Regions from separate parts of the Paenibacillus sp. FSL K6-1318 genome, predicted to be linked through region 1. Evidence: riboswitches for the same ligand, from Rfam matches in the RefSeq annotation. Region 1 holds a riboswitch; the other holds the start of a gene.
What was found. Region 1 has a riboswitch for glycine ahead of sdaAB (L-serine ammonia-lyase, iron-sulfur-dependent subunit beta). Riboswitches for the same ligand answer to the same signal wherever they lie in the genome.

Region 1 (4,435 bases):
ATATATAGATCGTCAATGTTTTTTTGTTCTTCTTCGTTGGAAAAAGACAAAAAAAGCCGATACATCTCTTCACCAGGAAGGTTTGTATCGGCTTTTCATATCATGTAGAGAGCACTGTGTCACCTTTAATAATCAAGGCTCAAGGCTCCACAAGTTAGCGTTTGATTTATTTAAATATCAATCCTATTACGCCTTAGGTTCTGTATCATTTTCAGCAGGGGATTCCGGTTCAGGCTCTGCACGCTTTGCCTTCGGTTTAGCCAGCTTCTGCATCATTTTGCGGCCGGTTGGCGTCTGGGCCAGTCCGCCTTGGGCTGTCTCCCGGTGACGGCTCGGCATCGCACTACCCACTTCCAGCATGACGTCGATGACTTCATCTGACGGTATGGCACTACGAACTCCGGCTAATGCCATGTCGGCCGCAGCCAGTGCTGTGACTGCACCCAGTCCATTACGGACGATGCATGGAATTTCAACGAGGCCTGCAACTGGATCGCAGATCAGACCCAGTGTATTTTTTAACGCCAAGCCAACGGCATGAACGACCTGCTCCGGTGTACCTCCACGCAGCTCAACCATGGCACCCGCAGCCATACCTATCGCGGAACCTACTTCCGCTTGACAGCCACCCTCAGCCCCGGAGATGAATGAATTGTTCGCAATGACATAACCAATCGCCCCTGCACAGAATAACCCGTTTACCAAGTGTTCGTCCGTCCAGCCAAACCGCTCCTGTGAGCTAATAAACACACCAGGGATAATGCCGCAGGAACCAGCTGTTGGTGTTGCCACAATCCGGCCCATGGAGGCATTCACTTCAGATACACACAGGGCATACGCCATGGCAAGTGCGGAAGCATCACCAGAGCAAGTCTCCCCCTTGCGAATGTACTCGGCCATTTTTTTGCCGTCTCCACCCGTTAATCCACTGCGTGAAGTGGTATCTTCCGTTAACCCTTTGCGTACCGCTTCCTTCATCACCTGATAATATTCAGACATCTGTTGCACAACATCCGCTTCCGGCGTATTGGTCTCCTGAACCTGTTCCTCGATCATTAGCTGAGCAATGGTTTTGGATTCTGCTGTACAGATCGTATTCAGTTCGTGCAAATGTTTAAATCGCATCCGAATCAACTCCTCTCTTCAAATCAATGACACGAATGTCCAACACATGGTCGAGCGAACGCAGACGCTTCAGCATATCAGGATTCGGCACACCGTCCATCTCCATCGCAGTCAGCGCTTCGCCATCCCGGGCTTTCCGATCTACTTGCATATACCCGATGTTAACCCCGGATGAACTGATCGTGGACGTCACCGAGGCGAGCACGCCCGCTTTATCCGCATGACGCAGAACGAGTGTTGGGAATTCACCACTGATCTGGACACGAAAATCATTCATCGCATGCACCGATACACTGCCGCCACCAATAGAAGCACCAATCAAGGAGCAGGCACGTTCTCCATGCCACAACTCAATCTTGACGGTATTCGGATGAGGAGCAGGCAGGCCGCTTGTATAAAACTCAACCTCCATGCCCGCTTCCTCTGCGTATTGCTCTGCATCCGGAATACGCGGATCGTCTGTGACATAGTCCAGCAGACCGCCGATCAATGCCAGATCCGTGCCGTGCCCCTGATACGTATCAGCGAATGAACCGTACAGCGTCAGTCGTGCACGATCCGGCGTACAACCCAGCCATTGACGAGCAATTCTTCCTAACCTTGCCGCTCCAGCTGTATGTGAACTTGAAGGACCTGTCATGGACGGACCAATAATTGAGAAAACATCTTTAAATCGCACCTTGTAACCCTCCAATTGTATTCGTCATTTCCATCCAGAATCTGAGCCATATTGTTCCTTATTTACTGAATGATGACATCAAAAAAGGACAGAAGAAGGCCTCAGGCCCTCTCTCTGTCCTCGATACCTGAGAGTTTCACGATCAGCAGCGTCTCACGACAAGGTGCATTACCTGCAATTACAGACAAGGTCACCGTACTGACTGATCATATACCCCTTGGGTGGCGCAGTTCGCGCACTCTCCAGAGTTGCGTCCAACGATGGTACATTTACCTGAGAGATTAACCATTGCGCCGGGTGCGCAGCAGCTTGCTCCTTCGGTGCCTGAACAACAGCCATTTTGCTCGGCTGATCAGGTCTCTCCCGCTCGTTATCATCCGCTGTATGGAACTATTCTAAGCTTATGCAGAACAGTAATGGAAGTCGTTAATTTCTTCTTCATTAAGATTAATCGACCGGAAGGTTAGTGTCAACAAACTTAACGATTTCTTTGGATACATTTCCTTTATTTCCTTTAAAATCGATAAAAAACAGAATATTTTGTCAGCTTTCATCACATTAATACGATAAAAGATCTTTTAAAAGTTCATTTTGTTTTCCTGTAATCCATGCAATGATGTGCTTACTACTATTTATGATGTTGTCCATGAAAACGTTCGGGTGCTCAGGCAACCATAACTTTTGAAGCACACTGCTCAGCAGCTCATCTGGGTCTGCACATCTGGATTATCATTCACAGTTCGTAGAAGATACTCTCCTTCTGTACATAAGGTATGCAATACTTGCTACATAGCTTCGGCATGCGGTCTTTCATCCATTCGTGCCTCGACACGTTCGCCATCTGAAAAGCATAATACCCTAGTGTAAAGATCAACATGAACCCTTCCATTAATCGGATATCACGATCCGTCAGTGGTGCGGTCTGTTTCGTGTAACCGGATAAGAATATGTCACGTTCCTCCCGATTGAACATCAGTGCTGCCCCTCCGGCATCGAAAAGATAGTAACCATAACCGTGTAGACAAAAATCAATCATGGAGATTCCCTGATCCGTTATCAGCAGATTGTTGCGAGTAATATCCCCATGAATAACTCCCCATGTCTTTGCATCGTGCGGGTACGTTTCCAACTGTTCATTAATGTTCTCGAACGTCTCACGAAGCAGATCGAAGTCTTCCGTTGTAAAAATCCCAAGTCGGACGCCTTCCTCCAGTTGCCCTAGCATGACCAGATTCTCATGGATGTTGCCATATGCCGGGCGCACCTTCGTTCGATCTAGCTGGCTCATCTCTCTCCCTGTCCGCTGATGATCGTTGCCATCCACTACTCCTTTACCCTCAACCGTTCCCTCAGTGGCTTCGGCCGTATCTTGCACACGTCCATATTGATGAAGTGTCTGCAGTTGGACACCCAGATCATAGATTTGCTCTGTTGTCAGGCGTTCTCCCTGCTGGATGTCCCTGCCCTCAATCCACTCCAGTACTGTACAACAGATTTCTTTACCCGCTTCACTTGTCCATACCGTGACCCAGTCTCCCATTACATTCCGTACCGGATGCTGCACACGCAATGTTGTCGTCGCGTTTAACTCATGAAGCAGGTTCATCTCCGCCTCCAGTGCAGGAAGCGTATGCTGAATGCCTGTCATACTTGCATAGGCGGCTTGGTGTATCCGTAGCAGATACTTCTGCCGGCTGGCTTCATCGACGACATGATACGTCAGATTTTCATTGTGTCGAATATAGGAAACGACAGGTTTCTCCATGCTATAGTTCTGTATGATCTGGGCTGCCATGTGGTCGTAAGACGTCTGATCCGTAGTGATTATCAACATCCCCTTCGAAGTTATGTAAACGTTCTCTCAATACTGATTATCGTAGCATGATTGTTTGATATACAGCAAATTCTTCCAAAAATAAATTAAAAAAGCACAATCCCCGAACAATCGTCCAGGCATTGTGCTTTCTTCTGTCTCTATTATTTCTCTATCTCTCTTATGTTACTCTATGTGACACTCCATGATCCAATTAACCAAAACGACCCATAATGTATTCTTGCGTCAGACGATTGTCGGGGTTGGTGAAAATATGCTCCGTATCCCCGTGCTCAACCATGCTACCCAGATAGAAATAAGCCGTATAATCCGAGATGCGTGCCGCCTGCTGCATGTTATGGGTAACAATGACGATCCGCAGATCTTTCTTAAGCTCGGTAATCAATTCCTCAACCTTACCCGTAGATACCGGGTCAAGTGCAGATGCTGGCTCGTCGAGCAGCAGGATCTGCGGGTCAACAGACAAGGCGCGTGCGATACATAGACGCTGCTGTTGTCCACCTGAGAGAGACAGGGCTGACTCGTTCAGCCTGTCTTTCACTTCGTCCCAGAGCGCAGCACGGCGCAAGCTTTTTTCCACAATTTCATCCAGTGCCTTCTTACTCTTCGTACCACGGTAGCGGGGGCCAAACGCGATATTGTTGTAGATGGACTTATGAAAAGGGTTCGGCTTCTGCCATACCATGCCAATCTTCTGACGAAGCTTGATTACATCAGTTCCAGGCTCATTCAGATCGTTACCGTCCATCCAGATATGTCCCTCTGTGCGGGAACCGGCAATCTCGTCGTTCATCCGG
Region 2 (4,435 bases), 2.1 Mb from region 1:
GCCTGCATCACAGGAGAAGACAATTTTCTTCACATCTGTTTTAACTGTAGAAGAAGCCATATCCGCGGCTCTGTCTGCTTCACGTTGGTTAGCCGTAATGCCAGCGTTTGGCACAGTTCCTTGACTCTTCATGTCTTTCATCCGGCTGGATGCAGACTCCAGATCTTCGTCCTTTTGTTTACCCGTTTTCAGCAACAGTGCTGCCACGAGGAAGGAAACGACTGCTGCTACAAGAACCCCTGCCAGCATCGGCAGATATCCACCTTTTGGTGTTAAAAGGAAATATGCGATAATACTACCCGGTGATGGTGCTGAAACGAGCCCTGCTCCGGTAAGCATGAATGTTAATGTACCTGCGACGCCACCCGCAATTGCGGCAAGAATCAGAATTGGTCTCATCAAAATGTAAGGGAAGTAGATCTCATGAATTCCCCCGAAGAAATGAATGATAACGGCACCTGGTGCAGAAGATTTGGCCATTCCGCGTCCGAAGAAACAGTAAGCAAGCAAGATACCAAGTCCCGGACCCGGGTTGGATTCAAGCATGTATAATACAGATTGCCCTAATTCTCTCGCTTGATCTGTTGCAATCGGTGTGAGAATCCCGTGGTTGATTGCATTATTCAGGAACAATACTTTACCCGGTTCAATAATCAGGTTGACCAGCGGTAACAAGCCCAGATTCATTAAGCCTTGTACCCCGGCAGACAATACTTTGCTAATCGCTTCTACAGCAGGCCCGATGCCCAGTAGTGCAATAATCCCCAAGATCCCGCCAATAATACCGGCTGAGAAGTTGTTAACGAGCATTTCAAATCCAGCTCTAACTTTGCCTTCAATGGATTTATCGAACTTTTTGATAATCCATGCTGCCAGAGGTCCGGCAATCATCGCACCGAGGAACATTGGAATATCACTACCCACGATGACCCCGATGGTCATAATGGCACCCACGACGCCACCACGCTGACCATGCACCATCGTACCCCCGGTGTAACCAATTAACAGTGGCAGCAAATATTTGATCATCGGATCAACTAGCTGTGCAAGCGTTTCGTTAGGGAACCAGCCTGTTGGAATGAACAGCGCCGTAATTAATCCCCAGGCGATGAACGCTCCCATATTCGGCATGACCATACCACTCAGGAATCGGCCAAAACGCTGCACACCAACCCGTAGTCCACCTTTGGAATTGGACGATTGGTCCAAATTACTCATTGTATTATCCTCCTTGGATCAAGTCATTATGTTTATGAAAGGGGTATCATTTCTCCCCTGCTGTAATCCTAAGCGAGAATGCTCTCCTGTTCAATCAAATGAAAGCGTACTTTCGTCATGAACAATGATGACAACATTAGGTTATGTAATCGTTTTAATTGATGCATAATGGCTAAACCCATTGGTACATAAGGCTTTTCTTGCCTATGACTTTTATCATTTCCAAAATCAATTTCTAACCTGTAGCTTGTTCCAATCGGGCGATTCACATCCATAATCTGCTTCAATCTGCATTTAAAACCATCCTCGGAAAACACAAAAAACCTGTGCAAGCCTCAGGCTCACACAGGTCGAAATAATATGAAGCTCTTTTCATTTTGTTATAAAATATATGTTAATAAGTACAAGTTCGTTGTTACTATTCTTCCGTATGTTTACGATACGCGTCTGCATTCATCAATGTAGACAATGCTGCTGTCAGATCTCCCTCAACGCGAATCTCAATCATCCAGCCTTCCTCGTAAGGAGAGCTGTTCACAAGCTCAGGTGAGTCCTGCAACGAATCATTCACCGCAATAATGGAACCCGTAACTGGAGAAAACAAGTCCGAAACCGTTTTGACCGATTCGATCGTTCCAATGCTATCTTCTGCTTTTACATTGGATTCAAGGTCAGGCAATTCCACAAACACAATGTCACCCAGCTGATGCTGCGCGAACTCGGTAATGCCAATACGTACAGTATCCTCCCCTACGGTTTGCACCCATTCGTGCTCTTCACTGTACAGGAAATCACTTTTCAATTCGCTCATCGATATCCGCCTCGCTTTTCATTAATGAGTGCATGCGTTCTTTGACCTTAACCTTTTTCCCAGAACATAGCGTATGATATTTTCGAATCAAATGTCAAGATACCTCACAATTTATTTAATAATTGCCTCCTCAAACCGTAACCTGAATACACTCTTTCTACATATACTGGTGAATATTAGAATAGTAAGCGTAGTCTTTAAAAATACACGAACAATAAAACTTAAAATTCAATAAATATTCGGTTTTAAATCATTTTCTATGATATCGTTCTTGACATCAGTAGTGGATTCACGTTTTAATGAGAGGAGTAAATGTGTTTATTGGACTATGTTATACCCGCGGATGAATGTAAAGGGAGAGATTACCCGTGACACCCGATTCGGGATGTGCATGAGGTAACGCCGAAGGAGTAAGCCACCGATAAGCGGGGGTGAATCTCTCAGGCAAAAGGACTTTTACGGGACGCAACTCTGGAGAGCATCTATTCGCCCTGTGCGGGCGTTATGATCACCCAAGGGGAAACCTGCTGCACAAGGCGGCGGGGTAACTCTCAGGTACAAGGGACAGAGCCTTAGAATACAGCGTGCTACTTGGCATGCCGGTTCTTTGGCCTGTCCTTTTCCTTTTTCCCAAAAAAAAACGAAAAACAGGATTCAAATCGGCGCTGTCATAGCTGCCTTACCATACTTATCTTACGAAAAATCTCTAGATGAAAATTTAAAAATACCCTGGTTCATTGATCCACGATTGTATATTCGGCCGGTTAACGGTCCATGACGAGGTGATTTGATGTCCGATTTGCTTAGAACACCACTCTTCCCACTATATCAGCAATATGAAGGCGTACGGTGCATTGATTTTGGAGGCTGGGAGCTTCCGGTGCAATTCAGCGGAATCCAGAAAGAACATGAAGCGGTGCGTGAGCGTGCTGGACTGTTCGATGTATCCCATATGGGCGAATTCACGGTACAGGGTGAGCAGGCTGAAGCGTTCTTGCAACAAATGACGACCAATGATGTGACCACGCTGGTTCCGGGTCAAGCCCAATACACTCTGATGTGTTATCCAGATGGCGGTGTGGTGGATGATCTGCTCGTGTATAAGCTGGAAGATCAGCATTATATGCTTGTCGTTAACGCCTCCAATATCGATAAGGATTGGGCATGGCTGCAAGAGCACTTGATCCCTGGCGTAAGCATGACCAACGATTCGGAGCAGACGGCACTTCTCGCCCTGCAAGGTCCACTGGCTGTAGATATTATCGGAAAAGTTACAGCTACGGATGTATCCACGATTGAACCGTTTCGTTTTGTGCAGGACGCCGAAGTCTGTGGAATTAAATTGCTGTTGTCCCGTACCGGTTATACCGGTGAAGATGGCTTTGAACTATATGTTCCTGCGGACCAGGCCGCTGCGGTGTGGAATGGATTAATGCAAGCTGGTGAAGGTTACGGACTCGTACCAACCGGACTTGGTGCCCGGGATACGCTGCGCTTTGAAGCGAGGCTCCCCCTGTATGGACAGGAATTGTCGGCAACCATCTCTCCGCTCGAAGCTGGCGTTGGCATGTTTGTGAAGCTGAATGCCGGACCTTTTATCGGATACGAAGCCTTGTTACAGCAAAAAACTGACGGGCCTGCCCGTAAACTGGTCGGCATCGAAGTGCTAGAGCGCGGCATTCCCCGGCCCCACTATCCGATTTACGCCGAAGGCGTACAGATTGGCGAAGTGACTACAGGCACACAATCACCTACATTGAAGCGTAATCTGGGGCTTGCCCTCATCGACAGCAAATACGCTGCGCTGGGAACCCCGCTTGAGATTGAGATCCGCGGCAAGAAGCTGAAAGCCGAGGTCGTGAAGACCCCTTTTCATAAACGGACACGTACGTCAAAGACACCTACTCAAGGAGCTGATCAAGCATGAGCAAGCACCGTTACATTCCCATGACCGAGCAAGATCAGAGCGCCATGCTCGCAACCATCGGTGTGGATACGCTGGAGGATCTGTTCCAGGACATTCCAAAAGAGATTCGTTATCAGGGCGAGCTGCCCGTATCCTCCAAACTCGATGAATATGCGCTGACACGTCACATGTCCAAACAAGCTGGCGCCAACGCCAATTTTGAAACACACGCCAGCTTCCTCGGCGCAGGTATATATGATCATCATGTTCCTTCCGTCATCAATCATGTCATTTCCCGTTCCGAGTTCTACACCGCCTACACACCTTATCAGCCTGAGATCAGCCAAGGTGAACTACAGGCGATTTTCGAATTTCAATCCTACATCTGTGAATTAACCGGTATGGCTGTTGCCAATGCCAGCATGTATGACGGTGCAACTGCCTTTGCGGAAGCAGGAAACTTGGCCGCAGCAGCAACGCGTCGCAAACAGCTCATCGTA

Region 2: another riboswitch for glycine. It lies ahead of gcvT (glycine cleavage system aminomethyltransferase GcvT); the one in region 1 lies ahead of sdaAB (L-serine ammonia-lyase, iron-sulfur-dependent subunit beta).

What each region holds. Positions count from the first base shown of each region.
Region 1 covers NZ_CP150270.1:484,457-488,891, reverse strand. Annotated here, with positions in the region: gene sdaAA (L-serine ammonia-lyase, iron-sulfur-dependent, subunit alpha) at 187-1,125, opposite strand; gene sdaAB (L-serine ammonia-lyase, iron-sulfur-dependent subunit beta) at 1,115-1,804, opposite strand; glycine riboswitch at 2,057-2,180, opposite strand; gene NYE45_RS02345 (phosphotransferase) at 2,538-3,638, opposite strand; gene pstB (phosphate ABC transporter ATP-binding protein PstB) at 3,832-4,435, opposite strand, start outside.
Region 2 covers NZ_CP150270.1:5,137,835-5,142,269, forward strand. Annotated here, with positions in the region: gene NYE45_RS22810 (PTS mannitol transporter subunit IICB) at 1-1,218, opposite strand, end outside; gene gcvH (glycine cleavage system protein GcvH) at 1,637-2,029, opposite strand; glycine riboswitch at 2,373-2,495, shown strand; gene gcvT (glycine cleavage system aminomethyltransferase GcvT) at 2,820-3,956, shown strand; gene gcvPA (aminomethyl-transferring glycine dehydrogenase subunit GcvPA) at 3,953-4,435, shown strand, end outside.